3 regions of the Bartonella sp. B12(2025) genome follow, and region 1 is predicted to be linked to each of the others. Evidence: predicted binding sites of a transcription regulator. Region 1 holds the regulator's gene; each other region holds the start of a gene.
What was found. Region 1 encodes LexA, which represses DNA repair genes until DNA is damaged. Its sites were predicted from a motif close to TGTTCNNNNTGTGTTCNG; they were not measured.
Positions count from the first base shown of each region.

Region 2: the regulator LexA is predicted to act here: its motif matches at 5,925-5,942, upstream of ruvC (crossover junction endodeoxyribonuclease RuvC).
Region 3: the regulator LexA is predicted to act here: its motif matches at 4,321-4,338, upstream of dnaE (DNA polymerase III subunit alpha).

Region 1 covers NZ_CP200031.1:701,613-712,483, forward strand. The annotation lists gene V3564_RS03130 (hypothetical protein) at 799-981, shown strand; tRNA gene V3564_RS03135 (tRNA-Lys) at 1,439-1,514, opposite strand; gene lexA (transcriptional repressor LexA) at 2,333-3,037, shown strand; gene rimO (30S ribosomal protein S12 methylthiotransferase RimO) at 3,233-4,546, shown strand; gene rpsD (30S ribosomal protein S4) at 5,082-5,699, opposite strand; gene murI (glutamate racemase) at 5,884-6,696, opposite strand; partial or broken gene V3564_RS03160 (RNA methyltransferase) at 6,689-7,526, opposite strand; gene sfsA (DNA/RNA nuclease SfsA) at 7,825-8,541, shown strand; gene map (type I methionyl aminopeptidase) at 8,534-9,364, shown strand; gene radC (RadC family protein) at 9,377-10,171, shown strand; gene V3564_RS03180 (DUF3126 family protein) at 10,217-10,429, opposite strand.
Region 2 covers NZ_CP200031.1:1,235,095-1,245,965, forward strand. The annotation lists gene tolB (Tol-Pal system beta propeller repeat protein TolB) at 1-426, opposite strand, end outside; gene V3564_RS05485 (cell envelope biogenesis protein TolA) at 467-1,600, opposite strand; gene V3564_RS05490 (ExbD/TolR family protein) at 1,678-2,133, opposite strand; gene tolQ (protein TolQ) at 2,147-2,860, opposite strand; gene ybgC (tol-pal system-associated acyl-CoA thioesterase) at 3,004-3,444, opposite strand; gene ruvB (Holliday junction branch migration DNA helicase RuvB) at 3,639-4,733, opposite strand; gene ruvA (Holliday junction branch migration protein RuvA) at 4,746-5,360, opposite strand; gene ruvC (crossover junction endodeoxyribonuclease RuvC) at 5,357-5,875, opposite strand; gene V3564_RS05520 (DUF1465 family protein) at 6,018-6,536, opposite strand; gene V3564_RS05525 (hypothetical protein) at 6,852-7,004, opposite strand; gene opgC (OpgC domain-containing protein) at 7,600-7,827, opposite strand; gene V3564_RS05535 (thiamine phosphate synthase) at 7,923-8,579, shown strand; gene V3564_RS05540 (tetratricopeptide repeat protein) at 8,602-9,651, shown strand; gene efp (elongation factor P) at 9,978-10,550, shown strand; gene V3564_RS05550 (inositol monophosphatase family protein) at 10,566-10,871, shown strand, end outside.
Region 3 covers NZ_CP200031.1:817,613-828,483, forward strand. The annotation lists gene V3564_RS03660 (FAD-binding protein) at 1-572, shown strand, start outside; gene dnaE (DNA polymerase III subunit alpha) at 726-4,214, opposite strand; gene recG (ATP-dependent DNA helicase RecG) at 4,609-6,717, shown strand; gene V3564_RS03675 (TauD/TfdA family dioxygenase) at 7,067-8,071, shown strand; gene V3564_RS03680 (AEC family transporter) at 8,085-9,002, shown strand.

The DNA.
Region 1 (10,871 bases):
CTTTTTATCAAGAAATTAATGTATTAACAAAAAATACAATATTATAATATAAACTGTGAATAAGCAGAATACTTCTGCTTATTTTACAATAAATAGCAATTACTTATTTATACATATTTGTGCTGTTCGAAAAAAATATTAATAAAAACAGTATGTTATCATATTATTTTCATGTAAATGATTATGATTCTTTATGCATACAATGAGAGAAAAGAGAGCCATACACAGATTTATGATGGTTCTCATGTATCTGAGAAAGCTAGATTTTCCTGTGATGTAAAGGTTTTTAGCAATGAGCTTTTAAAGTGCATTTATTGCGGTAGTGCCAAAATTTTCGGTAGTGAAACCATCTGCAGATAACTGAAGTTCTAAATCATGAAAAATACGAATTCTTTGATAAGATCATACAGCCTAAAAATACAAAGTTCTAACAGAACAAAACAACCATCTTAACAAATGCGTGTTTCACGCCACGGATGAGTTGCGTATAAATAAGGGGAATGGACATGCTACATTGCTCACTGACCATAACGCAATCAAATGTTGCATACGCTTTAAGAGAAGTTAAAAAATAAGAAGAAGAGATTTTAGAAATCAAGCCTACTAAAGAATTACTCATTCAGATCAATAAAATCACAGCACCCCAAAACAGGTAATGCTTATAGCATATTGATGATCGTGCTTACAAAAGCGTAGAAAAATAATATATTTTTGACGTAGTAGAAAGGAGACGCGCTACCCCTGCAGAGACTAAGCATTTTAAATGGCTTTAAATGTTTTTTAATTGGACTGTTTATAATGCTCTTGAATAGAAATTTTGCTTTTAACATAAAACCGCTAAAGTCTGTTAATATAGGGGGATTCACGCTATGGTTAGAAGAAGGTATCGACAAATATTATCATCGTTGGGCACATGGTACACATGAATGCGAATGGGTTAATGTTATCTGTACTGTAGGTGGTACGGTTTGGATCGATTGAAAAGATATTAAAGATAATTATCCATTTAAAGACAGAAAAAAGCCAATTTAAAACAGATGTTTTTCTTCAAATTTTTCTTAATTAACAGAACCCCTTAAAACTGATTATATTGGGGTAAAACATTCACTAATAGTAAAGCGTGAATAAGCTCGTTAAAGAAAGTTTTGGCACCTTGTTTTATGAGCCGTGTAACGCGGACAGGCTTTAAAATCGGCACATGGATTAAGAAAGTTAATAGCAACACATGTAACTAATGCAAAAGCAACAGCATCACAACTTAAAGCGCTTTTGGCTTGAGAGAAAACAGTATTGCATCGCTGTATACCAAAATGGCTGATAGAAAATGGTCGGCAATGGAATCAATAGAAAAGGCTCAGGATAGGTAAAGATAAACCTCTAGTGTAAAAAGAACGAAGACTCCCGCACTTTTATGTAGGCTATTGATTTTATCAAAATATGGTGAGCGCGCAGGGATTCGAACCCTGGACCTACTGATTAAAAGTCAGTTGCTCTACCAGCTGAGCTACGCGCTCCCACACAAGCCATCTCACTTGTAGAAAGTAAGCGGAACATACGGTCGACTTTTCATTTGGTCAACACCTTTCGAAAAAAAATATTATTATTAGGTTTAGTTATCAATACTTTTCTGTTTTTTTCTCCTTTTCTCATCACGGTAAATATAAGTTTTTCTTCTTTTTAAGCTTGAGCAAAAGTAATAATTTAAACATAAAAAACGATTCATAGCGTCTAAAACAAAAATAGTGAATAATTCAAAATTACAAGAGGAGTAGGTAACATATGTAAAAATGGTAAACTGAGTTTTATAAATAACCAAAGCAAATAAGAAAAAACAGTGATCTCCACTGTTCTTGAATGTAACGGTTGGAGAAAAAGGGGGTGTATTTATCAGAAGATATAGATGTTATATCATTCTTATGCAGATAACATTATCTATTTTTATTTCTTTAAATGTTTTGTTTTCACATTTTCAAATATGAGAATGCACACTGAGCATATACTTGGAAACCCATTAATATATAGAACTAAAGCAGAGATGAAATAAAAGTCTAACACAATTGAAGTGAACTGAAAAATACCACTAGTGATGATAAAAAGATCGCGTTCAATATTTTAGCTGTAAATAAATTTACTGAAAATAATTCATCTTAGTTAAGAAAGTAAAATATATATATTATATATATTTATTATTAATATAAATAATAACATATTAAATTATTAAATTTACTTTTAAAATAAAAAGTAAAGATTTTTTTGAATCATCTCTAAAAAATTTATAGAATAATTACAGAAACATATATTTTAATTTCTTCCTTTTGGATTGGAATATTGAATGCTAACATATAAACAATATGAGCTACTCTTGTTCATTCGCAATTGTATGAAAGAAACTGGCATTCCCCCCTCCTTTGATGAAATGAGAATTGCATTAGAGCTTTCTTCAAAGTCTGGCATTCATAAGCTTATTGTAGCCTTAGAACAACGAGGTTTTATACGTCGTTTGCCAAATCGTGCTCGTGCAGTGGAGGTGATTCGACTCCCCGATAAAATAACATTTAATCTTTCTTTGGCTCGTAAAATTTCTCCCAATATGATAGAAAAAAATGGAAGAAAAGTATCAAAAAACTTTGATACTTTTGAAGCAGAAGAACAAAAAAATATCACTATTCCCATTATGGGGCGCATTTCTGCGAGTATGCCTACGTCTGCTATATTGCAACAAACAAATACGCTTTCTTTGTCACAAGATATGATTAATTCAGGTGAACACTATGCTTTAGAAGTTAAAGATGATTCTATGATTGAAGCTGGTATTCTTAATAAAGATACTATAATTGTTAAACGCCAAAATACAGCAACATCAGGTGAAATTGTTGTCGCGTTCATTGATAAAAAAGAGGCAACGTTAAAGCGTTATCGACGCAAAGGAGCTTCTATAGTATTAGAAGCTGCAAATTCTCACTACGAAACATACACATATGGATCTGAACGTGTACAGATACAAGGTAAAGTTATCGGACTTATTCGTAAATATTAAAAAATTATTTGGTATTTTTTAATTATTGTGTCACATTTATTAGTAAAGCACATGCACCCATAAAATATTTTTAAAAATAAATAACTTTAGAAAAGAATGTATTGCATATGTATAAAAGTTAAAAAGCATTTTTTATTCTTAATGAAGTAAAAACAGCAAAAAAATTTAAACATTATAAAAGTTGCAGGATTTATCATGGCAGCACCTCGTATTAGTTTTGTCTCCCTCGGATGTCCAAAAGCACTAGTAGATTCTGAGCGAATTATTACAAGGCTTCGATCTGAAGGTTATGAAATTTCACATAAGCATCAAGGCGCTGATCTCGTTATTGTGAATACCTGTGGTTTTCTTGATTCTGCCCGGAATGAATCGTTAGCCAATATTGATGAAGCCCTCAAAGAAAATGGAAAAGTTATTGTAACTGGATGCCTTGGTGCTGATCCTGAGGTTATTCGTCAAGCACATCCTCATGTATTGGCCATTACAGGACCACAAGCCTATGAAAGTGTTATACGAGCTGTTCATACAGCAATTCCTCCAGTTCATGATCCATTTATCGATTTAGTTCCTCCGCAAGGTATCCGCTTAACACCTCGCCATTATGCTTACTTAAAAGTTTCCGAAGGGTGCTCTAATCGATGTAGTTTTTGTATTATTCCTACTCTGCGTGGTAACCTTGTTTCACGTCCCATCAATGATGTTCTTCGCGAAGCTGAAAAACTTGTACAGGCTGGTGTAAAAGAACTTTTGGTTATCTCACAAGATACGAGTGCTTACGGTATTGATATTAAATATCTTGAAAGTTCTTGGAAAGATCGCACAGTACAAACAAAATTTTTCGACCTTTGCCGCGAACTAGGAAATATGGGCATTTGGATACGCATGCATTATGTCTATCCCTATCCGCATGTTGATGAAGTTATTGAACTTATGGCTGCAAAAAAGATCCTTCCTTATCTGGATATTCCTTTTCAGCACGCATCGCCAACCGTTTTGCGCAACATGAAACGTCCTGCCCTTATGGAAAAAACAAACCGTAGAATTGAAAAGTGGCGAGAAATTTGTCCAGATCTTGCTTTACGATCAACATTTATTATTGGTTTTCCAGGTGAAACCGATGAAGATTTTAACATACTTCTTGAGTGGTTAGAGGAAGCAAAAATTGAACGTGCTGGCTGCTTTAAATACGAAGAAGTAAAAGGAGCTACTGCAAATAATTTGGGTTTAGAAAGAATTTCTGAAGAAGTGAAAGAAAAACGCTGGCATCGCTTTATGGCAAAACAAAAACAAATTTCCACACGTCTTTTAAAGAAAAAAATCGGAAAAAGACTCCAAGTTCTTATTGATGAAAGTCAGGGTAAAATTGCTAAAGGTCGTAGCCAATACGATGCTCCAGAAATAGATGGTGCCGTGTATATATCATCACGAAGACCATTGCACGCAGGCGAATTTGTCACCGTTAAAATTGAACAATCAGATGCTTATGATCTCCATGGTATTGCAGTTTAGAATTATAAATAGATTAAAACTGATTTTCTTTAATGTTGAATAATTATAATAAACTTTTAAAAGCTCTATTATAGTGGAAACAACCCTAACTACCAAAAAAATTATAAAAATTCTTACAACTTAAAAAAACTTCTCACATGCTCTTCAGAAGTATTAACTAAAGGGTACAAGACAAAAAAACAATCATTCACCAATTACACTAAGAAAATTCATAAAAAACACTCCAATGGTGATTTTTAAAAGTCGAAAAAGCAAGCTAAAAACATTAGAGGTAAGTTTTATAATACCCAACTACAAATAGCAGAAACGACAAAACATACATAATATACAGGATACATTCTAAAGCAATAATATAGATAAATTCCTGGAAACTTATACCATTTTTATCTAAAAAAGAAAAAAAACCAAATGGGTCTATTGTCTTAAAAAATGACAATAGACCTGATATAGTTTCACTCACAAAGCAATAGAATAATTTTAAATATTTATAAAAAAGATCTATAAAGGGATAGCCCTCCTCTTTCAAGACAAACAATCAACGAGAATAGAACTCAACAACCAAATTTGGCTCCATTTGTACAGCATAAGGAACATCTGCAAAAGCAGGAATACGCGTAAACGTTGCTTTCATCTGATTATGATCTGCTTCAATATATTCAGGCACATCACGTTCCGCTAACTGCACAGATTCCAATACCAAAACAAGCTGTTTTGACTTTTCACGAACTTCAATAATATCACCTGGTTTACAACGGTATGATTGAATATTCGTACGCCGACCATTTACATTGATGTGACCATGATTGATAAATTGGCGAGAAGCGAAAATTGTAGGCACAAATTTTGCACGGTAAACAACAGCATCCAAACGCGATTCCAAAAGACCAATAAGATTTTCACCAGTATCACCGCGCCGACGAGCGGCTTCCTCATAAGTTTTACGGAATTGTTTTTCCGAAATATCACCGTAAAATCCTTTTAGTTTCTGTTTAGCACGCAATTGCACACCATAATCAGAAAGTTTTCCTTTACGGCGCTGCCCATGCTGACCTGGACCATAACTACGGCGATTAACAGGAGATTTTGGACGACCCCAAATATTTTCTCCCATACGGCGATCAATTTTATATTTCGTTGTTTCGCGCTTGCTCATCGCATTTCCTTTAAAATAAAAAACAAAATCTCATGATGAGATATCAAGGAAACGCGCCCTCCTCTGCCTTTAAATACAAAGACTGACAGAATACCTCAACACATAAAACATGTAAAGCCATCCACGGGACACGTCAATTAATGCTATTTTCCCGTAGGAAAAAGCTGTAATACTTTTATTGATCTTACACCTTAAAGTCAACTCCTTTCATAACGTTTAAGCTAAATCCTTTTAATAAATACTCTGTTGAAGAAGTTATATTTTGCGATGTGAATAACGCAAAATCTTTACGTTTCTTTACGTTTTTGGGACGCACTTTTTCCGGTAATAATGATCTTGTGTGTTTAGCCACAGCTTTTGCCGGATCAATCCATTCAACTGGCCATAAAGCTTGTTCATAAAAGAAGTTAATCAAAAAAGGATAATGCGTACAAGCCAAAACAATAATATCAGTATATTTTCCATCTTTCTCAACAAAGCACGGAAGGATTTCCTGACGTAACTCACTAGAATCTATAGGTTTTCCACGTAAATAATCTTCAGCAAATCCAGCAAGTTTTTCACTTCCAACAAGCTTAACATGATACTGAGCAGCAAAAGAATTGATTAATTCATGTGTATAAGCACGCTTAACTGTTCCAGGAGTGGCTAATACTGAGATAAAACCAGTTTTTGTTTGTTCGGCCGCTGTTTTAATTGCAGGAACCGTTCCTACAAAAAGAATATGGGGAAATTGCTGTCGTAAATCTGCCATCATCAGTGTAGAAACAGTATTGCAAGCGATTACACATAAGCTAGGATTATAGAGTGCCAAAAGATTTGTAAAAACCCTTAAAATACGGTTTTTTAGAACACTTTCTTCCCAGTTTCCATAAGGAAATCCTGCATCGTCAGCAACATAAATAAGTTGCATTTCAGGAATAAGAGCACGTACTTCCCTCAACACTGTTAAACCGCCAATGCCACTATCAAAAAAAAGAATAGGCCGTTCATCCATTAGTTTTCACACTTGTTTTAAATTTTTTTACGTTCACGATCTGCGGGCGCACCGCTTCCTCGCGGAAACTTAGGCGAAAAATGATCCAGTGAAGATATGATCCCTCGTAGCAAGCAAACCTCAGATTCACTAAAATTAGCGCGCGTAAAAACAGAACGCAGATTCGCAAGCATCACCTCTTTGCGTTCTGGGGGTCTAAAATATCCACGAACATCCAAAGCTCCTTCTAATTGAGATAAAAAACCGTGAAACGTTGCTTTATTCGCTGGCTCCATCTCTGTTGCACGAAAAGCCGTATCTCTGACATCCTCCAAACCTGATTTCATCCATTCGTAAGACATAAGCAAAACCGCTTGTGCAATATTGAGTGACGCAAAGGCAGGATTAACCGGAAAAGTGATAATTTCATCAACAAGGCTGATTTCATCATTTTCTAATCCCCACCTTTCTCTTCCAAACAAAATACCTGTTCTATGTCCAATATTCTCGCGTTGACGCAACATACCTGCTGCTTCAACAGCACTTTTCACGGTTTTAAAACCACATCTTTCACGTGCTGTTGTAGCAAAAACATAATGCAAATCTGCAATCGCATCACGCAATGTATCAAAAATTGCTGCGTCGTTAATGACATGATCTGCTTTACTAGCTGCAGCTCTAGCTTTTTCATTTGGAAATGCTTCCCGAGGTTTGACTAACCGAAGCTTAGAGAGCCCAAAATTTGCCATAGCCCTTGCTACCATACCAATATTTTCAGGAAGTTGCGGTTCGACTAAAATAATAATTGGACCATTTATTAAATTTTTACGATTCTTATTGGTTCCAGCCATCAATCCTACCTAATTCCAATACATTATATTCTATAGCTGACTTTTTGAATACAACTTTTTTAATAATAAATTACGGTTAATATTACTTTTTCATTCAGAATTTATTATGAAGTAATAGCTTCAAAAAAATTAACAATGAATTGTAAAAGAAAAACAAACTTTTGTTATTAGACCTTAGAGCGGTTATGTGAGTTACTTGAACGTTTTTGTATCAACAGTGCATTATTTAACGTGCTATAATATTTATAAAATTATAATCTGAGTTGAATTATCAAATTATGTATTTTAAGAAAGGAACATGCTCTTTATTCCTAAACTTTTTCCTGCAAAACTTATCCGTCGTTATAAACGTTTTCTTGCTGATGTTAAATGGGATGATCAACACACCTTTACCGTGTCAGTTCCTAATACAGGATCAATGCTTGGATTAACAACTCCAAACTCTAATATTTTGCTTTCATACAACAACAACTCCAAGCGAAAATACGCATATCGATTAGAAATTGTTGAGGCAAATAATACTTTGGTTGGCATTAATACGACTTTACCAAACAAACTTGCATTAGAAGCAATTCAAAATGGATTATTACCGGAGCTAAACGGATATAAAACAATTTTGAAAGAACAATATTATGGTACGCAATCACGGGTTGACTTTCTTCTACGTAACGGCATCACCCCTGACTGTTATTTAGAAGTTAAGAATGTTCATTTTATTCGCCAAAGAGGATTAGCAGAATTTCCTGATACCGTAACAAAACGTGGTGCACGCCATCTTGAAGAACTCATAAAAATTGTGCAACAAGGAAAAAGAGCCGCTATGCTTTATGTAATTCAACGAGAAGATTGCTCATCTTTTACAATCTGTTATGATCTTGATCCAACATATGGACGTAAATTTGATTTGGCATTAAAATCAGGGGTAGAGTTTTACGCTGTAAAATGTCACGTAAATGCGAAAGGTATTTTTCCGATTCATCGAGTGAAAATAGAAAATAGAAAAAGCAATGACTGATTATATTGAATATAATAAGACGTCCTTAAAATTTAACGGACAAATTCGCATTTTTGATGAATACGCTTTTGCTAAAATGCGTGAAGTTGGTCGCATTGCTGCGGAATGCCTAGATGCACTTACGAATATTATTAAGCCAGGAGTCACTACGCAAAAAATTGACGATTTTGTGTTTACTTTTGCTGCCGAGCGAGGAGCTCTTCCTGCTGACCTTAATTATCACGGGTACGGTCATTCATGCTGCACGTCCATCAATCACGTTGTTTGTCATGGCATCCCTAATAAAAGGCTCTTGCAAGAAGGTGATATTGTTAATGTTGACGTGACCTTTATTCTCGACGGTTGGCATGGGGATTCAAGCCGCATGTACCCCGTTGGAAAAATTAGACGTGCTGCGGAACGTTTAATAAAAATAACGCATGAAAGTCTCATGAGAGGAATTGCTGTCGTCAAACCTGGAGCAACTACAGGTGATATTGGTGCAGCCATTCAACACTACGCAGAATCTGAACGATGCTCCATTGTGAGAGATTTTTGTGGACATGGAATCGGCCAGCTTTTTCATGATGCACCCAATATTCTACATTATGGAAATCCTGGAGAAGGAGTAGAACTAAAGCAAGGTATGATGTTTACAATTGAGCCGATGATCAACCTTGGTAAACCACAGGTTAAGATTTTATCTGATGGCTGGACTGCCGTTACACGCGATCGATCTCTTACTGCACAATACGAACATACAATCGGTGTAACAAATGAAGGATGCGAAATTTTTACTGCGTCTCCTGAGAATATTTTTTACATTCCAAGTTCTTATGCCTGAAAAAGAAATGTTATGGCTAAAAAAATAAATATAAAAGGAAACATCCAGAGCAACAGTTTTGCATTGATATCGAGTTCTCCACTTGATCCAATACCAGGAACAAAAAGTAAAGAAACTCAGAAAAAATCACAGACACATAAACATTATCAAGGGCATCGTGAACGTCTTCGTAAACGTTATTTAAAGTCAAAAGGAAATGCAATTGAAGACTATGAATACCTTGAGCTATTGCTTTTTCGCACTATTCCCCGAGCAAATACAAAACCAATAGCTAAAAACTTGATAGCACGTTTTGGCTCATTAGCTGACGTATTGGGTGCTGATATTCATCGACTTCAAGAAGTTAAAGGATGTGGTCCGGTGACTGCGACTGATTTGAAAATTATTTCAGATGTTGCTGGACGCCTTGCACGTGCAGAGTTATTTAAACGTGATATTTTTTCATCATGGGATAAAGTATTAGCTTATTGTAAAGCTATCATGGCACATGAAACACGCGAACAGTTTCGTATCTTATTTCTTGATAAGAAAAATGGTTTACTTGCTGATGAAGTGCAACAAACTGGAACCATTGATCATACCCCTGTCTATCCGCGTGAAGTAATCTCTCGAGCTTTGGAATTATCCGCATCAGGACTTATCTTAGTGCACAATCACCCTTCTGGTGACGCTACGCCTTCTGAAGCAGACATAACAATGACATACAGATTAAAAGATGCAGCAAATGCATTAGGAATTGCTATTCACGACCACCTTATTATCGCACGAAACACCCACACGAGCTTCAAAGCATCAAAACTCATATGAATTTTATTAAGTGAAGAAAGATTTCATTCAATTATTCATAACGAATCAACTTTCTAGATCAATATCTAATATGGCCATTGAGAAATTGTATGATAGTTCATTCTCATCTTCATCTCGATAGATAATACCTAAAAACTCATCCCCAATATAAACCTCACAAGAATCACTCTTTTTAAGCCGTGCTTTCACTTGTAATGCTGAATTTTGGAATGTGTTTTTAAAATAACTATCAAGTTTTTTTATTTCATCAGCATTCACAATGCCCTCCTGTCTTTTGAGACTCTTAAATTAACTCCTAGTTGGCAAACAAAGGCACTCCTAAGATTCTCTAAAGCCATAAAAAATCTTAGTCTTAATCTTCACTTATATGACCTATACTCAAAATAGCACCATTTTGACACATTTACTGAAGAAGTTTTGCTAGAAGTATCTATCATTGTTAAATATACTCGTATAGATTCAAAAGTAAAAAAACGGTTAGAAGACCGTAATTTTTACCTTATCCCCAATTTCAGCATTTGCGCTTACAAGCATATTCTGACGAAACATTGATCAATCACTTATATTTTTTTCTTTTCTGTCAAAAGTAGAATTTTATAAAACAAAAGCATTTCCGTCTTTTACAGCTTTTTGTTTACTAAAAATCCCACTGCATAGTTAAAAAAATATTTTTCTTTAACTACTTCCAGAGTACATTCGT
Region 2 (10,871 bases), 530 kb from region 1:
TGTAGCTGTATAAAAACGCCGTCCTTTGAGTTGTCGATGTGCAAAGACATCCCATAAACGAAAATCAACTCTCAATCGTCCGTCGACTTCTCTTATAACTTGCCCAGTGACCAACCCTTGTGCTTTTATTTTTTGCCAACTAGAAAAATACGGTTGCCTATTAGGATTAGAGATTTTTTCAAAAAAAGATGCCTTGTCAAGCGGTAAAAAAAGACCCGACCGCTCGAGATCAGCTGTAATCACAGCTGCTATTTTCAACCCAATTGAATCATTGGAAATAAAATCCGTAATTGCAATGGGAATAGGTTTAAAGTCAGCACTAGAAATAGTACCCTTCAGTTGTGCATGAACAGATGAAAAACTCGAAAACCACAAACCGCAAGTGACAATAAACCAAGAAAAAAATTTGTGTCTCGTCATAGTCATGATGGCATCTATCCTTTCATTGAAGAAAAAAATATATCTTTCATCGTGTTATTCCTTGAAGAGGGTCAACATTAAAATCGAACCCCTGCCCCCACAAGTCATATTGATCGCGTGGAAGATTTGCATAAGGTTGACATGAAAAAACAGCTGCATGCACCTGTCTTATCATAATCGCTTGCTGACTCTCCGTACCGCTTAAGGATTCAATAATTGGATCCCCTATAACCATTCCTTCACGGCTTAGGTAAAATCGCAAACGCACAATCGGACGGTTTCTAAAATCACCCCCAAGCGCCACAAGCTTAAGCTTCTGTTGAATACATCCCCCAACAATATTGACCAATGTTTGTGCCATTTTTGTGATATCGCCAATATTTTTTCGTCCACCCAAAGATTCTGGCGTACTAGAGCGTTTTGCTCCACCTCCTTGCGTGCGTGCACGATTGAGAAGATCGTTTTCTTCCATTGCCAAAATATCTTTAATTGTCTGCTTCGTCATTTCTTTGTTTTTCAATGCTTGTGCATTTTGAATCGCGGATTTTTTGGCAGGCTTTGGTTTAAACTGTGGAAGAAAAGATTTTTTTGGCAGCATAATTTTAGGATCCTGCTGACGTATTGTTGCTTGCTTCACAGGCAATTTTTGTACCGTTGAAGCCGATTCTTGTGATGACACCACTTCTTCATTTTCACTTTTGTGAATTTCGAAAAACTCCTCTGGCATAACCTTTGAAACATTCTCTTGAGATATTTCTACAATCTCCTTTATTTTTGCTTCTGATAATTCTTGTTCTGTAAACTCTGGTGAAGATTTTTCCAATGCTTTCTCTTCTCCCGAAGATGGAGGTGTTATCTCAACAGACCGCAGTTTTTCTTTTGGTCTAAAAGGCGCAAGACTATCTATCTGTCCCTCTCCAACGTGATGTGCTTCTTCTTTTTCTTGTGGTTTAATGGTTGGTTTCACCGCAGCAATTGCACGCACAGGAGCATTCAATGCACCCTGTTGAGAAGAAAGCTCTTGAACCAGAGGAGCAAGAGTAATAGGAATAACTTCCAATTGTTGTGGCAAGGAGACAGGACTGACGAGATGAACAGCCCCCAAACTAAGGAGAATCACATGTCCTGCAAGAGATAAACCCAAGCCTCGTTTCATGTTATGATAAGAGTTTTTGCTCATCTCCATACCTTGCATTTTTTATTTTTAATCATTTTCCGCTATTTTTACCTATAACCTGTAACAATTTATGATAAACTTTACTGTGCCAAACTGGCTAAAGCAACTTGTGAAAAACCTGCTTTTTGAATATCGGTAAGCAATTTTAACACTTTTTGATATTCAACAGTTTTAGCAACACGCACAAAAATACGTTGTTTTTTTTGTGCAGGATCAGTCTCTAATTGAACTTTGAGTTGTGCAATCAAAGCTTCAGGTGTGTCATAATAATCTTGATTAATAGCGAAGCGTCCTTGCGCATCAAGTGAAACCGTAAGTGGAGTATTCTGCGTTTGCACGGGTCCAGCCTGACTATAAGGCAAATCAAGAGGAACACCATTGACCAAAAGCGGAGCAGAGACCATAAAAATAATCAACAATACCAGCATGACATCAACAAAAGGTGTTACGTTAATCTCGCTTATCGGTTGGCTGCGTGAACGATGCCGTCTGCGCATATTTTTTCTAAAAGAAGAAGAAGCAACAGAAACGCCCATAAATAACCTCCTTTTATAATGATGAATGAGATGTGAGTGTCTCATCGATACGCCGTGAAACAATTGTCGAAAATTCATCGGCAAAATTTTCTATTTGTGCGATTATCCGAGCACTTTCATTGTTCAATTTATTATAAGCAATAACTGCTGGGATTGCTGCAAATAAACCAACAGCAGTAGCCAAAAGCGCTTCCGCAATGCCTGGTGCAACAATTGCAAGCGAAGTGTTTTGAGATGCTGAAATAGAAAGAAACGACCCCATAATACCAACAACCGTTCCAAAAAGGCCGATAAAAGGTCCTGCTGATCCAAGTGTTGCAAGAAAGCTTAATTTTGATTCTATTTTTGCACTTTCGCGTCCCAAAGTAAGATCCATAGCCTTATCAATTCTGCTCTGTAAGCTTATGGATGTATGAATTCCTTTTTCAAGAGATTTTTTCCATTCCCCCATTGCTGCCATAAAAACTGCAGATATACTGCTGATGTGCTGAATTTTATATTCTACATAAAGATCTTCTAAAGCCTTCCCTGACCAAAATATGCGTTCAAATTGTTTTATTTCACGCCGTATTCTCCGATAGGTAAAAATTTTATCAAAAATAATTGCCCAACTCCATACGGAAGCCAACAGTAACCCAATCATAACAACTTTAACAACCAACCCCGCTTGCATAAACAAACTCAAAACTCCAATCATTTCCGGATTTGTTAGTTCTACGTGTGGCATAATGCTTGTCCCTTTAAATGAAAGATTCATTTGTTAAAATTTAATAAAGCAAATTGTTTTATAGGCTCTAAATTTAAGAAAACAAACTCCCCTCTTTCTTTTAAAAGAGCCAATACAATATCACTTTTAAACAGAGTACACCTTCAAACAAGAATTGTTGAAAAAAGCTCCTTGGGTAAACGTCGTGGTTTTCCTGTCTCATTAATAAGAGCAATTTCCACTTGTGCTGTTACCAACATCATATCCTCACGCAAAACATATTGCTCCATGAAAAAGCGCGCTCCTTGAATGCGACTAATCCGTGTTTTGATTGTTAAAAGATTATCGATTTGTGCCGGTCGTGAAAAATTGATTTCCATATGGCGTACAACAAAAAACAGTTTTTCACCCTCAGCACCTGATGCTAACATCTTGTTATTAAAACCTGTATCTCGTAAAAATTCTGAACGTCCCCGTTCCAAAAATTCTAGATAGCGTGCATGATAAACCACGCCAGAAAAATCTGTATCGGCAACATAAACGCGCATCTGAAAGTCATGAAAAACATTTGTATGATTATTTTTAAAAGTTTTTTTTTCAGTCATCTTCCATCCCATAAAATCATTGTGGTAAATACTCTTGAATATCGAGTAATTGAGCGTGTTTTGTGGTAAAATCGTGGAACCTGTGGCACAAAATATTAAACAACTCCAATCTCTTGCTGTCAGAATTCATCCAAGGACAATGCAACCGTTTTACATGAAAAACATCTTTATGGTTGTGCTTTAAAAAAGATGTTTTATTCATCTTCTCCATTCCATAAAGCTGTTTGCAGTGGTGAATAGTCCTGTGTATCGAACAATTGAGTACGTTTTTGTGTTGAAACCGTGGAAGCTGGAGCACAAAGTCCTAAATGGTTCCAAGTTTTTTCTGTAAGAATTCGCCCACGGGCAGTGCGCTGGATAAAACCTTGCTGGAGAAGATACGGCTCAACAATATCTTCAATGGCATCACGCGGCTCTGATAAAGCAGCAGCAATCGTTTCAATGCCCACCGGCCCACCTAAAAAAGTTTCTGCAATCAGCAGCAAATAGCGACGATCAAGCGGATCGAGACCAAAATGATCAACTTCAAGACGAGAAAGAGCTTCATCAGCAATCTTTCGGTCAATTTTTTTTGCTCGTTTGACCAGTGCAAAATCACAAACGCGCCGTAAAAGCCGTCCTGCAATCCGTGGAGTACCACGTGCTCGGTGCGCAATTTCACGGGCACCATCATCACTGATCTCTACCGAAAAAATCCGAGCATTACGCTGAACGATATATTCCAATTCCTCTATGGTATAAAAATTTAACCGAATTGGGATGCCAAAACGATCCCGTAATGGTGTTGTCAAGAGCCCTAAACGTGTGGTTGCAGCAACCAAGGTGAATTTGGCGAGATCAATTTTAACCGAGCGCGCAGCAGGCCCTTCACCAATGATAAGGTCAAGCTGATAATCTTCCATGGCCGGATAAAGAATTTCTTCAATTGCCGGATTTAAACGGTGAATTTCATCAATAAAAAGGACATCGCGTTCTTCTAGATTGGTTAAGAGAGCCGCTAAATCTCCCGCTTTGGCAATAACCGGCCCTGAGGTAGAGCGAAAATTAACGCCTAGTTCCTTAGCCATAATCTGTGATAGCGTCGTTTTTCCCAAACCGGGTGGTCCCACAAACAAAACGTGGTCGAGCGCTTCTTGACGTGCTTTTGCCGCTTCGATAAATATTTTCAAATTTGCGCGTGCTGCTTCTTGACCAATAAAGTCATCAAGTACTTGTGGTCTTAAGGAACGATCAGGATCGTTTGGAAGGGAAATACTGCCAAGAAGGCGTTTGTCTTCATCTTTATTCATTGTTACCTTGTGCTAAGTGGAAGAAGAAAGCAATTTAAGACTATAGCGAATAAGCAATGCAGAGGAAACGGTTTCCCCTTCAAGAGCATTCATCGCTAAAGCAAGAGCCTTGGCCGCTTGATCACGTTCAAAACCGAGTTTTATCAAAGCAGAGAGCGCATCATTAATTGGCTGATTTGTCATCTCCAAATGGGGGGGAGCACTATAGGTTGCATTTTCGTGAAAGGATGGTACTTTTCTTTTAAGTTCACTTACAATTCTTTCACTGACTTTTTTACCAACACCCGGAGCACGGCTAATCATTGCAATGTCGCTTAATGCAATTGCTTGTGATAATTCATCCGGCGATAAAGTGCCCAAAATTGCCAAAGCAACCTTTGCACCCACACTAGGAACATTTTGCAGCAAGCAAAACCACTCTTGTTCAACTCTTGTAGCAAAACCAAAAAGGCGAATGAAATCTTCACGAACGTGTGTTTCAATAAAGAGGCTAATACTCTCACCAAGAGCTGGTAAAGAAGAACGCAACCGATTTGACACAAAAACAACATAGCCCACACCCTGAACATCAATAAGTATATGATCATCAAAGATGTGTTCAAGGATACCTTTTAATTTGCCAATCATACCAGAACCTTTGAATGATAAGATCCGTTGATGCTACTGCTGCGATGTGTACTATGGCAAAGCGCAAGCGCAAGCGCATCGGCTGCATCACTGCTATCAAATTCAGCACGTGGAAGCAAAATTTTTACCATCATATGAATTTGTTCTTTAGCGCCATGGCCAACACCAATAACCGATTTTTTGACTTTATTTGGAGCATATTCAAAAACTGGAAGCTTTGCTTGCGCTGGAACAAGCAGTGCAATAGCACGCGCTTGACCAAGTTTTAAAGTTGCCGTAGCACTTTTGTTGACAAACACATGTTCCACAGCAGCTTCATGGGGCATAAATTGATGCACAATCTCTGAAAGTCCTTTATAAAGCTGGCAGAGTCTGGAAGCAAGGTCGCATCGTGTATCAGAAGAAAGTGTCCCTGCTGCAATGAATTGAAGGCGATTCCCCGAGAGATCGACAATGCCCCATCCTGTGTGCCGTAGTCCGGGATCAATGCCTATAATACGAATCGCCTCTGCCATAAAATAAGTCTATACATTTTTTCCGCATTTGAACAGAGGCCACACAGCAAAGAAAACAGAGGAAACAGAAGGCATTAATCAGAATGCGTTTTAAGAAAGCAAACATACAACAGAATGAAAACGAAACAAGATACAAAATTTTCTAAGAACGTCTAAACGCTATCTTAAGCAATTCGATTTGTTTGCCCACCGGATTGTCCTCTTCTAAGATATAGGAAGATCCGTCTTCTCTACCATAGCGCATATACTGCATACGCGCTTCTAGACGAAGTGAACGGACGACAAAGTCGCGGAAAACTTCTGGAAACTCTTGCCAATGAGCACTTTTTAGTTTCAGCGTCGGTGTATGAAGCGATACTTTTGCAATTTCTTTTTGTATTTGCTCTGGTGACATTTCTCCTTCACGTTCTGCACGAATAAGGAGAAGTTGAGAAGCGATTTGCATAAGCCGTGTACTTAAATACATCGCTTCTTTCGCATAGAGTGCAGAAACCTCTGCTGGAAGAGAGCGTACAGCTAATTTGCCTTCTGTATCAATGTAAGCTGCTGTTTTTTCAATCAGCATCATCGTTTCTTCATAGAGGCGATTAAAGGCATTTTCAAAAGCATTATGCTCAATCATGATAATGGGTTCATCATATGGACGTTTATATGCGCTCACGCTTTTATACTCCAAATATCAGCACAAAATTATAAACATTTAACGAAGTGAGAGTTTAAAAGTTTCTTTTGTTGCTGTGTAGAATGCTTTTTTAAGTATTGAGTACCCCTTTCAAAACTTTTGCGCAACGAGCTTCTTACGCTAAAGTTAATATCTCAAAAGCACGCTCTTATAAACTTCGCAGGTTTCCTCAGAGAAAACTGCTGAAGGGATCGACATTTTTCACAATAATGGCGACCCAAACTGCATAGCCATACCACTTATGGTTAATAAGCTATCGGAAAAAAGCATTCCTGTCATCACTGTTTTTAAAATTTATCCAAATATCGCAAAAACAATCTCCATTACAAAGACGGGTAAACTGTATTCTCCTAAAATTGCTAAAAGATATCGCTTGGAGACACGAAACAAATTGTGCAAGCAAAGGATTAGCGATAATAACGCAACAATATGGAGTAGATGCGGCAAACTTAAAAAGGTTTTATTAAAGTTAATGAATGGGCAAGACCGGCCAAGCCACCACCCCCCAATGCCCCCACCAGTTTAAGCAAACCCATAATAGCGAAAACAAAAGGTAACCTACTGAAAAAAATCAAAAAATACTGAAAGATAATTGTTTTCTTTGTTTAAGAATAAAGTTCTGATCAAACCTTATGATAGAATTGCCAAGACAAAGGATTCAAAAATCACTGCCTCTGTAAAAGATAAGAAGGTGAAGCAATTTCATAAAATCTGCTGAAGTACAGTATGAACAAACCAAAAAAAATAGCTTTTTTGTTTACAACTTCCATCAAGTGCAAAAGGCACAAAAGCACCAAAACAATACAAGGCGGGAAAATATTCTTATACCCCGATTAATGTCTAAAACTTAAGATGCTAGAAAATGCGATGAAGTGAAAGGCTATGTGAAAAAGAAGCCCACATTGTTCGTCGATAAAACTTTTTCTGTACGCCACAATAAAAAAGCACCTAAAAAGACTTCAAGTTGCAAAAGTAGTGAAATGCCTCATAAAGCTGAAAAGCTCTCTGCCAAAGTTTGTGTACAATACAAAGTAAAAGACTCTTAATGTAACCACGCATGAAAGCGCAGCCAAAGAAAAATCACCAAAAGTAAAACAAATATTTCTGCTAAATCAGAAAAACCAAAGTTTTTATGTGTTATAACTTCATATAAAATTCTGGGAATATGGTTGATGAAAATCGTCAATAAGGCTAAGGAACAAAAAACATTAATACGTATATCACAATGAAAAGAATGCGTATTATGGCTGAAAACACACTGATACCCCATAAATGGATCTCTACAAGTCACAAAAACAGCCGTTTACTTTAGCAAAAAACACACAATAGGATGAATCTTTAATTTTTAAGAATCAAGGATTTTGTATGACAAAACAAAAAAGTAAATCAATTGACCCCCACCTTTTTCCTCAATTGGTTTTGACATTAGATGTTCGGCGTATCTTACAGCCCACCTTTTTGCGCCAAATCTTGCAAACAAAGTCTTTTGTATGCGTTATCCTCTATGATTCTCAGGGTTCAAAGGATGATGCGTTTTTTTTACAAAAACAAGCGCAAATCTACGTGGAAGATATTCAACGTAATAATGCCGCCCTTCTCATCGCTGGTGACAGCCGAATTGCTGGACGAATAAAGGCTGATGGTTTGCATGTAGAGGGTGATCTTAATGCTCTCGAGCACTTCGAAAATCAGAAAAAAAACCAAAAAATAATAGGTTTTGGAAATTTGCGTAATCGTCATTGTGCAATGATTGCAGGGGAAGCAGGCGTCGATTATCTATTATTTGGAAAATTAGGTGCTGATAAAAAACCGCACGCTCACCCTCGCAATATCCAATTAGCACAATGGTGGGCAGAGATTATGGAAATCCCCGCCATTGTTCAAGCGGGAAGCGATTTTGCAACCTTTGATGAAATATTAAAAACCACCTGTGAATTTATTGCTGTCGAAGAAATTATTTTTGCACACGACAATCCTTTGGTTTTGCTTGAAATGATGAAAGAAAAATGTAAAAATCCTTAGCCGTGATGAAGAGGGAATATCCATGATCAAAAGAAGCATTAAGCTGCTTATCGTGGGAGTGATTTTGTTTGCAAGCGTTGTAACTATTGCAAACTCTGCTGAAACCACCGAAGAATCTTTAAACTTTGAAAAGTCTCTTAATACTATTCAAAAAACTTCAAAAACTGAAGAACCTTTTCACCCCTTACAAGCTGGACAATACGATCAAGCTTATGACTATTATGTCCAAGGCTATTATTTGAAAGCCTTTCGTGAAGCGCTCAGGCGTGCTGAACGAAACGATCCTTTTGCACAAACTCTGGTTGCCCGAATTTATATGGAAGGATCTGCTGTTCCTCTTGACGGCGCGCGCGCCGCTTTGTGGTTTGGGCGCGCAGCAAAACAAGGCGAACCACAAGCACAATTATACTATGGTTTTATGTTGCTGGACGGCAATTTTATCAAACAAAATAAGGAACTTGGTGAAAAGTTTATTCGAAAAGCTGTAGAAGCTGGAGTGAAAGAAGCCTATTTTCATTATGGACAATTGATTCTTTATAAAGCTTCACGTGAAAAGCAAGTTCTTGCAGGCGTTACTTCACCAAGCCGTGAAAATAAAGCGATAGAACAAGCATTAAAATGGTTTTTAAAAGGCGCTACCCTTGGTGATTCTGAAGCTGCTTTTGCTGCTGCAAAAATTCTTTCTTTGGGAACATTAACACGGCCAAAGGATGACGTGAATGCACGCAAACTTATGGAAGTTGCTGCCCAAAATAAACATCCTATGGCTCAAATTCTTTTAGCACAATGGCTTGTGCAAGGCCGTGGGGGAGAAACTGATTTTCAACGTGCTTTTTATTTGCTTCTTACCAATGCCCTCAACATGATCCCACCAGCACAAATTTCTCTTGCAAGACTTTATCGCGATGGGATAGGGACAAAAGGCAATACGATAATGGCAGCGGCATGGTATATGCTTGCAAAGAAAGCAAAAGTGCAAGCACTTGATCTTGAAATAATGCTCCAAGGTATGGACAATGCACAATTGGAAAGTGCACGCAAAGAAGCAACAAAGCTCCTTCCTGTTTTCTAAGAAATGCTTGAAAAAATAATATTCTTCACTTCAAATAGATAAATTCTTACAAAAATCTTTGTGCAAATTTTTAAAGGGCTTGCGTCTTAGCTGTTTTTATGGTCTTGCAAAAAACTGAAAAGTAAGAATACATAGAAGCTCTTTTTGGGAAGTACTTTCTAGGATTTTCCCTCTATAAAGATAAAAAAACAAGAGGGGCTCACCATAAAAACAACAAAAGAGCTTGCCACAAAACAACAAAAGAGCTTGCCGTAAAGACAACGAAAAAGATTGCCGTAAGGATAAAAAGAGAGCTCTTTTTTCAGAAATGGAATTGGATATAAACAATGAAAATTAATGGCAATGAAATTCGCCCTGGTAATGTAATCGAGCATCAAGGAAGCTTGTGGGTAGCTGTTAAATGTAATGCCGTAAAACCGGGCAAAGGCGGCGCATTTAATCAAGTCGAAATGAAAAATTTGATCGATAATACAAAACTCAATGAACGATTTCGTGCTGCCGAAACAGTTGAAAGAGTACGCCTTGAACAAAAGGATTTTACTTTTCTTTATCAACAAGGTGATGCTTTGGTCTTTATGGATTCGCAATCCTATGAACAACTTGAACTGCAAAAGGATTTTGTAGGTGAACGCGCTGCTTTTCTACAAGATGGGATGACTGTAACCGTTGAACTTTATCAAGAAAAGCCAATCGGCATATCACTTCCCGATCAAGTTAGCGTGATGATTGTTGAGGCTGACCCTGCACTCAAAGGGCAAACAGTCACAGCCTCTTATAAGCCTGCAATGCTTGAAAATGGTATTCGTATTCTTGTGCCACCTTTTATTAATGCTGGTGAACGTGTCATTGTTGATACCAACGAGTTGATTTATTTGCGCCGTGCAAATGATAAAGGATAAATAAAGGAATAAAAGATGGCCCATTCTGCGATCATGAATGTCATGGTGCAAGCCGCAATGAAAGCTGGACGCTCACTAGTACGTGATTACGGTGAAGTACAAAATTTGCAGGTATCTTTGAAAGGACCAGCAAATTACGTAAGCCAAGCAGACCGCAAAGCTGAAAAAATTATTTTCAATGAATTGAGCAAAGCGCGACCAAAATTTGGTTTTCTGATGGAAGAGTCTGAGGAAATTATTGGGGAAGATTCACAGCATCGTTTCATTGTCGATCCTCTGGATGGCACAACAAATTTTCTCCACGGCATTCCTTTTTTTGCT
Region 3 (10,871 bases), 120 kb from region 1:
AAAATCACCTTGTTGTCTATCCCATTCAATCATCAGCAAAAGTTTTTAACTTTGTAGCCATTACTCATGAAAAAAATTCAAAAGAAGGGCAAATACATAAAGAAAATTTAAAATCTCTTTTCAAGGATTGGAATTTGCAAATTTTGCAAATCTTTGACCATATTGATGAATGGAGCTATTGGCCAGTCTTTCAAATGAAACAGAACCGTTTTCTAGGCTTAGAGAGACAAGTGTTTGTTGGTGACTGTGCACACGCAACCTTACCCTTTGCAGCGCAAGGTGCTGCTATGGCAATAGAAGACGCCGCTACATTAGCAGAAACGCTCTCTCTTAAAAATCTTTCATTAACTAAAGCTCTTTCGCTTTACGAAAAAATACGCACACCCCGAATTACAGCAGTAAAAAAACGTGGAGATTTTAATAGAATAGCCTATCATGCAACTGGTCCTATAGCACTTGCACGCAATTTTATCATGAAAACTCGTACACCAGAAAGTATCATGTCTCGCCTTAATTGGCTTTATACATATGATGCTATAAACTTAACAAATACGCATAGTAAAAACTTATAAAATTCCCCAATACCTTTTAATTATATAGATAGAAAGTGGCATTTTCTTGATTTTATTATACTAAAAGTCCTTCACAATTTTTCACAAACAAAAGCGAAACTTTCAGAATCTACAGTCTGCCTTAAAGCAAGCAGCGGTCTCATAACTCTTGATTTAAGTCAATTCCACATCAACAACACCATGAATCGATTTCATAGTACTCGCCACACGTGAATTAACCTTGTATCTCTTTGGAAGTGTAATTTCGACCTCCCGTAACCCATCTTCTTGAATAAGAATAAGCCCTACTTCTCCATTCCCTCTAGGATTTAAATTCTGCTCAATTTGTGGAAGCATATCAACTGTTTTTATAAAGAGGCGCATCATTTTATGATGCTGTAACGCTTCCTTTTCCAAAGATTGAAGCGTCTCAAGTCGTAAACTAATGCCCTCAGAGCGATTTTCTGCACTCACTGTGATGATAAAAGATTTTCCGGGTTCTAACATCTCTTCATAATCCGAAAGTACCTCAGAAAATAGAACTGTTTCATACTGCCCGCTTGTATCAGAAAAATGAATAATCCCCATTTTTTTTCCAGATTTTGTTTTGCGTACTTTTTTTGCCACGACAGTTCCAGCAAGCCTAGCAGCAGTTGCTCCTCCTTTAACGGAATTGGCAAAATTAACCCAAGTCTGTACGCGTTTTTTAGCAAGAATAGCTTGATACTCATCCAGAGGATGAGCAGAAAAGTAAAAACCTATTGCTTGAAATTCCCGATAAAGTTTTTCATCCGGTAACCAAGGAGATGTTTGCGATAAAATCAAAGGTTCTTTTAATCCACCCGTCATCCCAAATATATCAATCTGTCCGCTAGAATTGTTATCGAAATGACGAAGTGCACGGGCGTGAAAAGTTTCAAGATTCGCCAATAAAATCTCACGTGAAATATTAAAGCAATCAAAAGCACCAGCACAAACCAAACTTTCCATCGCACGCTTATTAACAATATGGGGATCAATACGCTCACAAAAATCTTCCAAATCCTTAAAAAGTTTATTTCCACGGCAAGCTACAATATGGTCAACAACCGCTTCCCCCACACCTTTAATAGCAGCAAGAGAATAATAAATACAGTTATCACCGACCTCAAAAACACGATGTGATATTTGCACACAAGGTGCAATAACTTTAATACCCAACCTTAATGCTTCACGCCGAAAATCATTTAACTTATCTGTATTCGTCATATCATACGTCATTGAAGCAGCCAAAAACTCAACTGGATGATGTGCTTTCATATAAGCTGTTTGGTAAGAAACAATCGCGTAAGCAGCAGCATGCGACTTATTAAAACCGTAATCTGCAAATTTTGCTAAAAGATCAAAAATAATATCAGCCTGATCCTTGTCAACACCGCCAGCAACAGCTCCATTCACAAAGCGTGTACGTTGTTTTTGCATTTCTTTGTGAATCTTTTTACCCATAGCGCGACGTAATAAGTCCGCTTCACCGAGTGAATAACCAGAAAGCACCTGAGCAATCTGCATCACCTGCTCCTGATAAACAATAACACCTTGTGTTTCTTTAACAAGATAATCTATTTTAGGATGAATAGAAGCAATTTCCTCTTCCCCATGCTTGCGTGCATTATACGTCGCAATATTCTCCATCGGGCCAGGACGGTAAAGCGCGACAAGAGCAATAATATCCTCAATACGATCTGGCTTCATCCCAATCAGTGCCTTACGCATACCAGAACTTTCAACTTGAAACACGCCAACCGTTTCACCACGTGCCATCATAGCGTAGGTCATTTCATCATTCAGAGGAATATTCGATAAATCTATTTTGATACCCTTTCGTGCGACAAAATCTACCGCCATTTTCAAAACAGTAAGCGTTTTTAATCCAAGAAAATCAAATTTTACCAGTCCAGCCTGTTCAACATATTTCATATTAAATTGTGTAACAGGCATATCGGAACGAGTATCGCGATACATCGGCACAAGCTCTGAAAGTGGCCGATCACCGATAACAATCCCTGCAGCATGGGTTGATGCATGACGATAAAGCCCCTCCAGCTGAAGTGCTATATCTAATGTGCGTCCAATGACAGGATCTTTTTTCTTTTCTTCCTCAAATTTAGGTTCATCCTTGATAGCATCAGCCAATTCAACTTGGCTCCCAGGCGTGGCAGGAACTAATTTCGTAAGATAGTCCACCAAACGATACGGGACTTCTAAAACACGCCCAACATCACGCAACACCGCACGTGCCTGTAACTTACCAAACGTAATAATTTGAGCAACTTGATCGCGACCATATTTTTTTTGAACATAATGAATAACTTCTTCGCGCCGTTCCTGACAAAAGTCGATATCAAAATCTGGCATAGAAACACGATCTGGATTAAGAAAACGTTCAAAGAGAAGAGAAAAACGCAATGGATCAACATCAGTAATAGTCAATGCATAAGCAACAAGTGAACCAGCACCAGAACCACGCCCTGGCCCAACAGGAATATCATGAACCTTCGCCCATTTTATGAAATCTGAAACGATAAGAAAGTAGCCAGAAAATTGCATGCGTGTAATAACTGAAATTTCATAATCAAGCCGCTTCTCATAATCTGCAACTGTATATCCTTCTGCCAATCCAATTGTCTCAAGTCGCATTTTTAAACCAGCTTTAGCTTGATTTAATAATTCGGTATCTTCTAGTTTTAAAGTAAGATTTGAATCAACAGATTGCTCTATAAAGCGAGGCAAAATTGGTTTTCGAATTGGTGTAGCAGTATGACAGCGCAACGCAATTTCAACGCTGTTTTCGAGAGCTTCTGGAAGATCAGAAAACAGTGCAACCATCTCATCTTGTGACTTTAAATAATGATCCGGCGTCACGCGTTTACGATCTGGATTAGAGACAATTTGTCCTTCTGCAACTGCCATCAGCGCATCATGCGCTTCATACCATTCTCTGTTCAGAAAAAAAGCCTCATTGGTTGCAACAAGAGGAATTTCATGTGCATACGCCAACTCAATAAGTGCAAATTCTACTTTTCGATCGTAAGAGCCATGCCGCTGTAATTCCACATAAAGACGATCACCAAAAATTTTTTTCAAATAAGTCAAACGTTCAACAGCACGCTCTTTTCTGCCTTCTGCCAAAGAAAAATTAATAGGCCCTCCCTTGCCACCAGTTAAAGCAATTATCCCTTCACTGTGTGACAACAACCAATCAACTTTGATATGAGGAAGATCAGTATCGCACTTATCGAGATAAGCACGACTAACAAGACGAACCAAATGAGCATAACCAATATCGCTAGCAGCTAACAAAACAAGAGAGCAGAAATCAGAAGGATGGTGCCATTTAGAAAAACGCTGGTTATCATTTTCATCACAAAAATCAACTCTGAGCTGACAGCCAATGATAGGTTGGATCCCATGCGAAAAACAATATTGCGAAAATTCCAGAGCACCAAATAAATTATTCGTATCCGTAATAGCAACTGCTGGTGTATGATCTGAAATCGCATGTTGAATGATTTGTGGGATTTTTAAAGCTCCTTCGAGCAATGAGTAGGCAGAGTGCACCCTCAAATGAATAAAGCGAAGGGAAGAGTTTTTTTTATCTCGTATTTTACTTTTATCTTCTACCACTCTCATAATTTCCCACTACAAAATAAATGTCAAATCGCAATCTTTATCTGTATTATAATAGAGAATACTCTAACTTATCACCCCACACATATTAGCAAGACATTCCAGTTCTATTTATATTTATAGGAGATTTCCATCAAGAAATAACTCTACTCACAGCAAATAAACACACCAAAAAGGAGAAAATCGTATAGAATATTGCTAATATTGACACTCTTTTAGGGAAGAGGCGTACAACATTCTCTTGCACTATTTTTATTTTATCCATTTTTTTAATGTTTTTTTCTGCTCAAAACGCAAAGTGTAAATCAAGCAGCTTTCTTTTATATAACTTATCCCCAAAAAGCTCTTTTAAAGCACTGGAAAAAACAAAAAGAGCACGCTAAATTTCCTTATGCCTCCAAGCCTTATTACTCCTCTTTTTAATTCTATCCGTACCCTTTCTGGGGTTACACCTAAAGTATATAGCTTACTGGCCAAAGTCTTAAACATTAATCCTACGCAACGTGAACCTACCCTTATTGATCTTCTTCAATTAATGCCCCATTCTGTTATAGACCGCAGAATGCGTCCCAGCATTGCTTGTGCACCAGAAGGAACCACCATTACCCTTGAAATTGTTATAGATCAGCATCAACCGCCACCAACTGGTTATAGCCGACTACCTTATCGAGTCGTTGCGCATGATCCAACAGGAAAAATAAATTTAGTATTTTTTCATGCACAACGTTCTTGGCTAGAAAAACAACTTCCAGAAGGAAAAAAAGTTGTTGTATCAGGTAAAGTTGAACGATTTAATGGACAACTTTCTATGGTGCATCCCGACCATATTGCACTAAGCGAGCAATCTAATCAGATGCCACTAATTGAGCCCATTTATCCCTCTACTGCTGGACTATCCACAAAAATACTAAGGCGTGTAATAAAAAACGCCATTGAATATATTCCCCTTTTACCAGAATGGATAGAGGAAAGCTTTAGAAAGCAACATAATTTTTCTTCTTTTTCTGTTGCACTACACCGCATCCACGCTCCTATAGATCCTGATGATTTAGATTTAGAAAGCGCAGCACGCAAACGTCTAGCCTATGATGAATTACTCGCTTGTCAATTGGCTCTTGGGGTAGTGCGTTTAAAAACAAAATCTCTTTCTGGAACTTCCCGCCCACAAACAGGAACTTACACTCAAAAATTGCTAAAAGCCCTCCCCTTCCAACTTACAAATGGGCAAATAAAAGCGATAGAAGATATTGCACATGATCTCGCTTCACCAGAACCCATGTTAAGGCTTCTGCAAGGTGATGTAGGAGCAGGAAAAACCATAGTTGCATTAATGGCGATAGCACAAATTGCTGAAAATTCAGCACAATCAGCTTTAATGGCACCAACAGAAGTTCTTGCTCGGCAACATTTTACTACGATCGCTCCTCTTGCCGAAAAGATCGGATTACAAACAGTTCTTTTAACGGGACGAGAAAAAGGCAAATTACGCACAAATATCTTAAATAATATCTTATCAGGCCAAGCTTCTATTATCATCGGAACTCATGCTCTCATACAAAATAACGTCACTTATAACAATCTTGCTTTAGCTATTATCGATGAACAACATCGTTTTGGTGTACATCAACGTCTTGCCCTTACAGCAAAGGGTCATAAAGCTGATATGCTGGTAATGACTGCCACCCCTATTCCACGCACACTGGTTTTGACAACTTTTGGTGATATGGATGTTTCTAAAATTACAGAAAAACCAATTGGACGACAACCAATTACTACAGCAACACTCCCTTTAAAACGCATTAATGAACTTATAGAACGAATTGCAGTTGCATTAAGTAAAGGAGAAAAACTTTACTGGATCTGTCCTTTAGTGGAAGAATCTGCAGCTCTTGAACTTACTTCAATTGAAATCCGCTTTGCATTTCTTCATGAGCGATTTGGAGCACGTATTGGTATGATACATGGAAAAATGTCTACGGATGAAAAAGAAGCAGCTATGAAATCTTTTAAATGTGGAGATACAAGTATTTTAGTTGCAACCACAGTCATTGAAGTGGGAGTAGACATCCCAGATGCTTCGATCATTATTATCGAACATGCAGAACATTTTGGCCTTTCACAACTGCATCAATTACGCGGACGTGTCGGACGAGGAGAAAGAAAATCTTCCTGTGTTCTGCTATACAAAGATCCGCTAACAAAAACGGCCGCAATGCGCCTTAATATTATACGCAATACAGAAGATGGTTTTAAAATTGCTGAGGAAGATTGGCGTTTACGAGGAGAAGGAGAGCTTTTAGGAACCCGACAATCTGGTATGCCTGAGTTTCGTATAGCAAACCTCGCAGTGCATGATGATCTTTTGTTAATGGCAAGAAAAGATGCTCGCTTATTTCTGCAACGTGATCCCAACTTTTCTTCAAAACGAGGGAAAGCTTTACACTTGCTGCTTAATCTTTTCGGACGCGATGAGGCCACACGGCTATTACGTTCAGGATAATGTAAAAAAGCATTTTTGATAAATATTTTGCATATTTAATGCTAATACTTTTTATCACGTAGTTCTTTAATTACTTCCCGCAGCTTCAAAAACACAAAATCATTTTTACTCAACCGTAATTTAATTTTCCAATTTGCGTAATTTATCAATATTTGCTCTTAGTAAAACAGATGTATAGTAATTAATAAATTGAATAGATAAAATATAAATACAATAATACCTAAAAATAAAACTAATAATTTATAATTAATTAAATTATGATACGATTAAAATTTAATAAATAAATTATTATAATAATTTATTACTACAATAAACTATGTTTAATTAATAAACAAGAAGGAATAAATTCTTGATTTGTCAAAATACTTTTTATTTGACTAATGAAGAAAAACTACTACTATTCAAATCATTAAATAAAATCGAGTATGATCCAGAAGGTAGTGATGAGTATATACACAACTTAAAAATAGAAATGATAAACCATTTACCAAAAAGAATAATGTTGGAATTAAATAAACAAAAAACATCTATAAAACCTAAGCCCTACATTATAATAAAAAATTCACCAACAAACGAAAAAGTATTTTTTTCTCCTGATCCCGATATTTACACACCATCTGCAAAATCAGATAATGTAAGTGAAAACTTTTTAACAGGAATAGCATCTTTAATCGGAGAACCGTCTTCTATTCAATTTGAGAGGAAGGAATTAGTTAATAACTTAATACCTAAGCTAAAATCGAAAAGACAATACACAGGTATAGGCTTCGATGTAGAACTTGATTTCCACATTGAAAATACTGCACTAAAGCATTTTTCAAAAATAAATGTATCTCCTATGGGATTGTTGTTATTTGGCATAAGACAAGACCCAAAAGGTCCACTAACGAAAATATCAGACGCCAGAATATCTATCAAAGAGCTCTCTCAAAAAGATATTAACACATTATCAAGCAAATTTTATAATATAAAACTTCCTTACAGATGGAGGATTTCAAACAGTCCAGAATATGAAGAAACCCCCTTGGTTTCTATGATATCTAAAGATCACGAATACCCCGATATTAGTGCTGTTTTTTATCCTGGAATGATAAAATCATCATCAATTAAAGTAGAAAAAGCACTAAAAAATTTTTACAAATTAATTCAAAAAAATTCCATAGCCATAGATATTAGTCCTGGAGATCTAGTTTATATAGATAACAGATTTTCATTACACTCAAGAGACAAATTTCAACCAATATTTGATAAAAAAAACACGCCTCTACGGTGGGTGCAACGAATATTTATCTCTGAAAGCCTATGGAAATACAGGAATCTTAAAAGAGTTAAAAGCCGAATTTTTTCTGTATAAAAGAGACACATCTATGATCAATACCTTCCTTGCCATACTACCAATTTTTTTATTAATCGTAATAGGTTATCTCTCTAAAATTTACATAAAAGACATATCTATCTTTTGGTCAAAATCAGATAAATTTGTGTATTATGTTTTTTTTCCAGCATTACTAATACTTGATATCAGCGAGGCTAATTTTAGCGGTGATAATAACATCTACCCAATAATTTCGACTATAGTTTCAACATTATTAGTATCCGCAATAATTTTTTTAATGAAGGGTTTAATAGGTAAATCACCAGACTTATTTACTTCAATATTTCAAGGTGGAGTTCGCTATAACTCATATGTTTTTATTGCTTTATCTCAATCTCTATTTGGGAATAAGGGAGTAGCTTTATCTGGTTTTTTTGTTGCGTATATGATTATTATAACGAATATAATGAGTGTTTTGGTCATGAATTACTACGGAACAGGAAACAAGAAAAGCGTAAGAGGAGCATTGATAGCACTCACTAAAAATCCACTGATAATAGGAGCAATAACTGGAGTCATGGTGAATATATTTCATATTCATATTACTGAACCAATAAAACAGCTATTATCTTATCTATCAGGTGCTGCTACGCCGTTAAGCCTTATGTCAGTAGGAGCAGGATTGATTATATCTATGCAAGTTCATAAAATGATTTCTATTTTATGGGCAACCATTTTAAAATTACTTATTATGCCAATAATTACGATTGTAATTCTTAAAGCAACAGAAACTTCTGGAGTCGCTGCCTGTATTGCCATCCTCTATTCTTCAGTGCCTTGTGCAGGTAATGCATATATACTTTCTCGACAAATGGGGGGAGATCATGAAGTTATGGCATCCATAATCACATGGACTACATTATTCTCAATTATAACAATAACTTTAATAATGGGATTATTCAGCACATAAAATTACCATGAATCATAAATAGATACTTCATATTAAAATATATCTGTTTATCACAATTTTAATTTTATATAATGTACAAGATGAAAAATTAAAACATCTTTGCTCTATATCATTAATATTACACACTGAAACTCATCATGAAAGATGTTGTAGAGATGATGTTATCCACGCCACTTTGATATAATTATAACATACATACAAACCAAAAAATTCCAATTTCTTTTTAAATAACTCTTAAGCGAAGAAATTTTTATGCAAAATCTATCTTCTCTGACTTTATTAAAGCAATGAGCACAGCTGTAATTTTTGATGATATTTAGAAAAATTTTAAAGTGAGAATAACCGTGAGGCATAATAACTTTTATTTGTATCAATTTGCTGGCATCATTTTTACTTCATCTTATTAAGCTACACGTATGCTACTTAATTGGATTATGATACAGTACTACCAACTAAAAGTTAAACTCGATTAATTTATATCAACATATTGGCTGCTACAAGTACTAACCCTTGTATTAATAGAACTTTATTCAGATCATTTTAGAAAAAAACAATACTAGTATTTTATACTGTCGTAAGTTTTGATACTTCATAATAATTGAACTCATTGACCACATAGAACCATTCCAACTAGGCAGTATTTATATAGCGACATCCCTACTTAGCATAGTAATCCAATCTATACCTCTAGCATTGTTCCAAACCACGATACTGAACGCGCATTTAGAATTAATGTTTTGTAAACTCAATCAACACAATTTTAGGGAACAACCTCCATATCAGAGCTTGTCATAAGGTGTTCTCTGCAAAACAAGCCATTTTTAATACTAACTGTTTTGATAGAAATTTTATTTTTATCTTTTATAATAGTTAAAGAAAGCTCTATAAAAGCTTCTGATCGAACTGGCTTTTCCGTTATCAATGCTCTAGTAAAAATAAAGTCGAAAGGATTATGGTTATAGTTTCTACCATATCAAACTGTATTCTCAAGACAAACTTTGATGTATACCACTCCAATATTAATTGTAGAAAAATATGACTATGCCGCATTAAAGACAAAAATATCAGAAGCGATATTTGGTATGAGCATACTTTTAGGTAACATAATTTTTTTATAAAAATTCAACAACATACTAGGCATTAAAATCACAATTATTTTAAGTATAGTTACCGTAACATCAGATTTTTACTGATATTTATCATTAACAACGTATATTTAGTATATACTGACTTGCGCCTTTCAAGAATTGGAGTAGTTATTTACAACATAAATACAAATAAAACATGTTGTTCAGCACCACCCTCTAACTTAAAAAGTTCTTTTGAAGCTATTTTCCTAGCTATTTGCATACTTCCAATACCTGCAAGAATGGCAATATCAACATTAATGGTTAAAACAAACTAGAACTATCACTAACATTATTCTCTAATATTAATTTTTGCTTCCGCTTTCACTGTTTAGCTGTCCCTAAAGATTTTAGATTAATGGCCCCCAAAATAATGACTCTACCATTTCCTGACATAATAGATAAAAAACAGACTAAATCAGGGGTGATTAGAGCCATTTTTCCCTTTACTCAAGAATTTAATGAAACGTGCCTAATGAAATTCGCACTCGAGCGCGTCTGAGAAAGGAGATCTTGCAAGAGCCAGAACTATGCCATTCAAACAATCACGCTAATTGCTCCCCTGAGCACTAATAAGCTGGATTTGATTAACAACAATCACCTAACACAACAATGGAGCGCAGTAAGACTGACTTCCGCTATTGTAAATACACCCATTCTAGTTTTAGACAATTGTTGAGATTTCTATTTTTTCATCTATCAATCGATATTCCTCCAACACCACTTCGCGATTTAAATCATC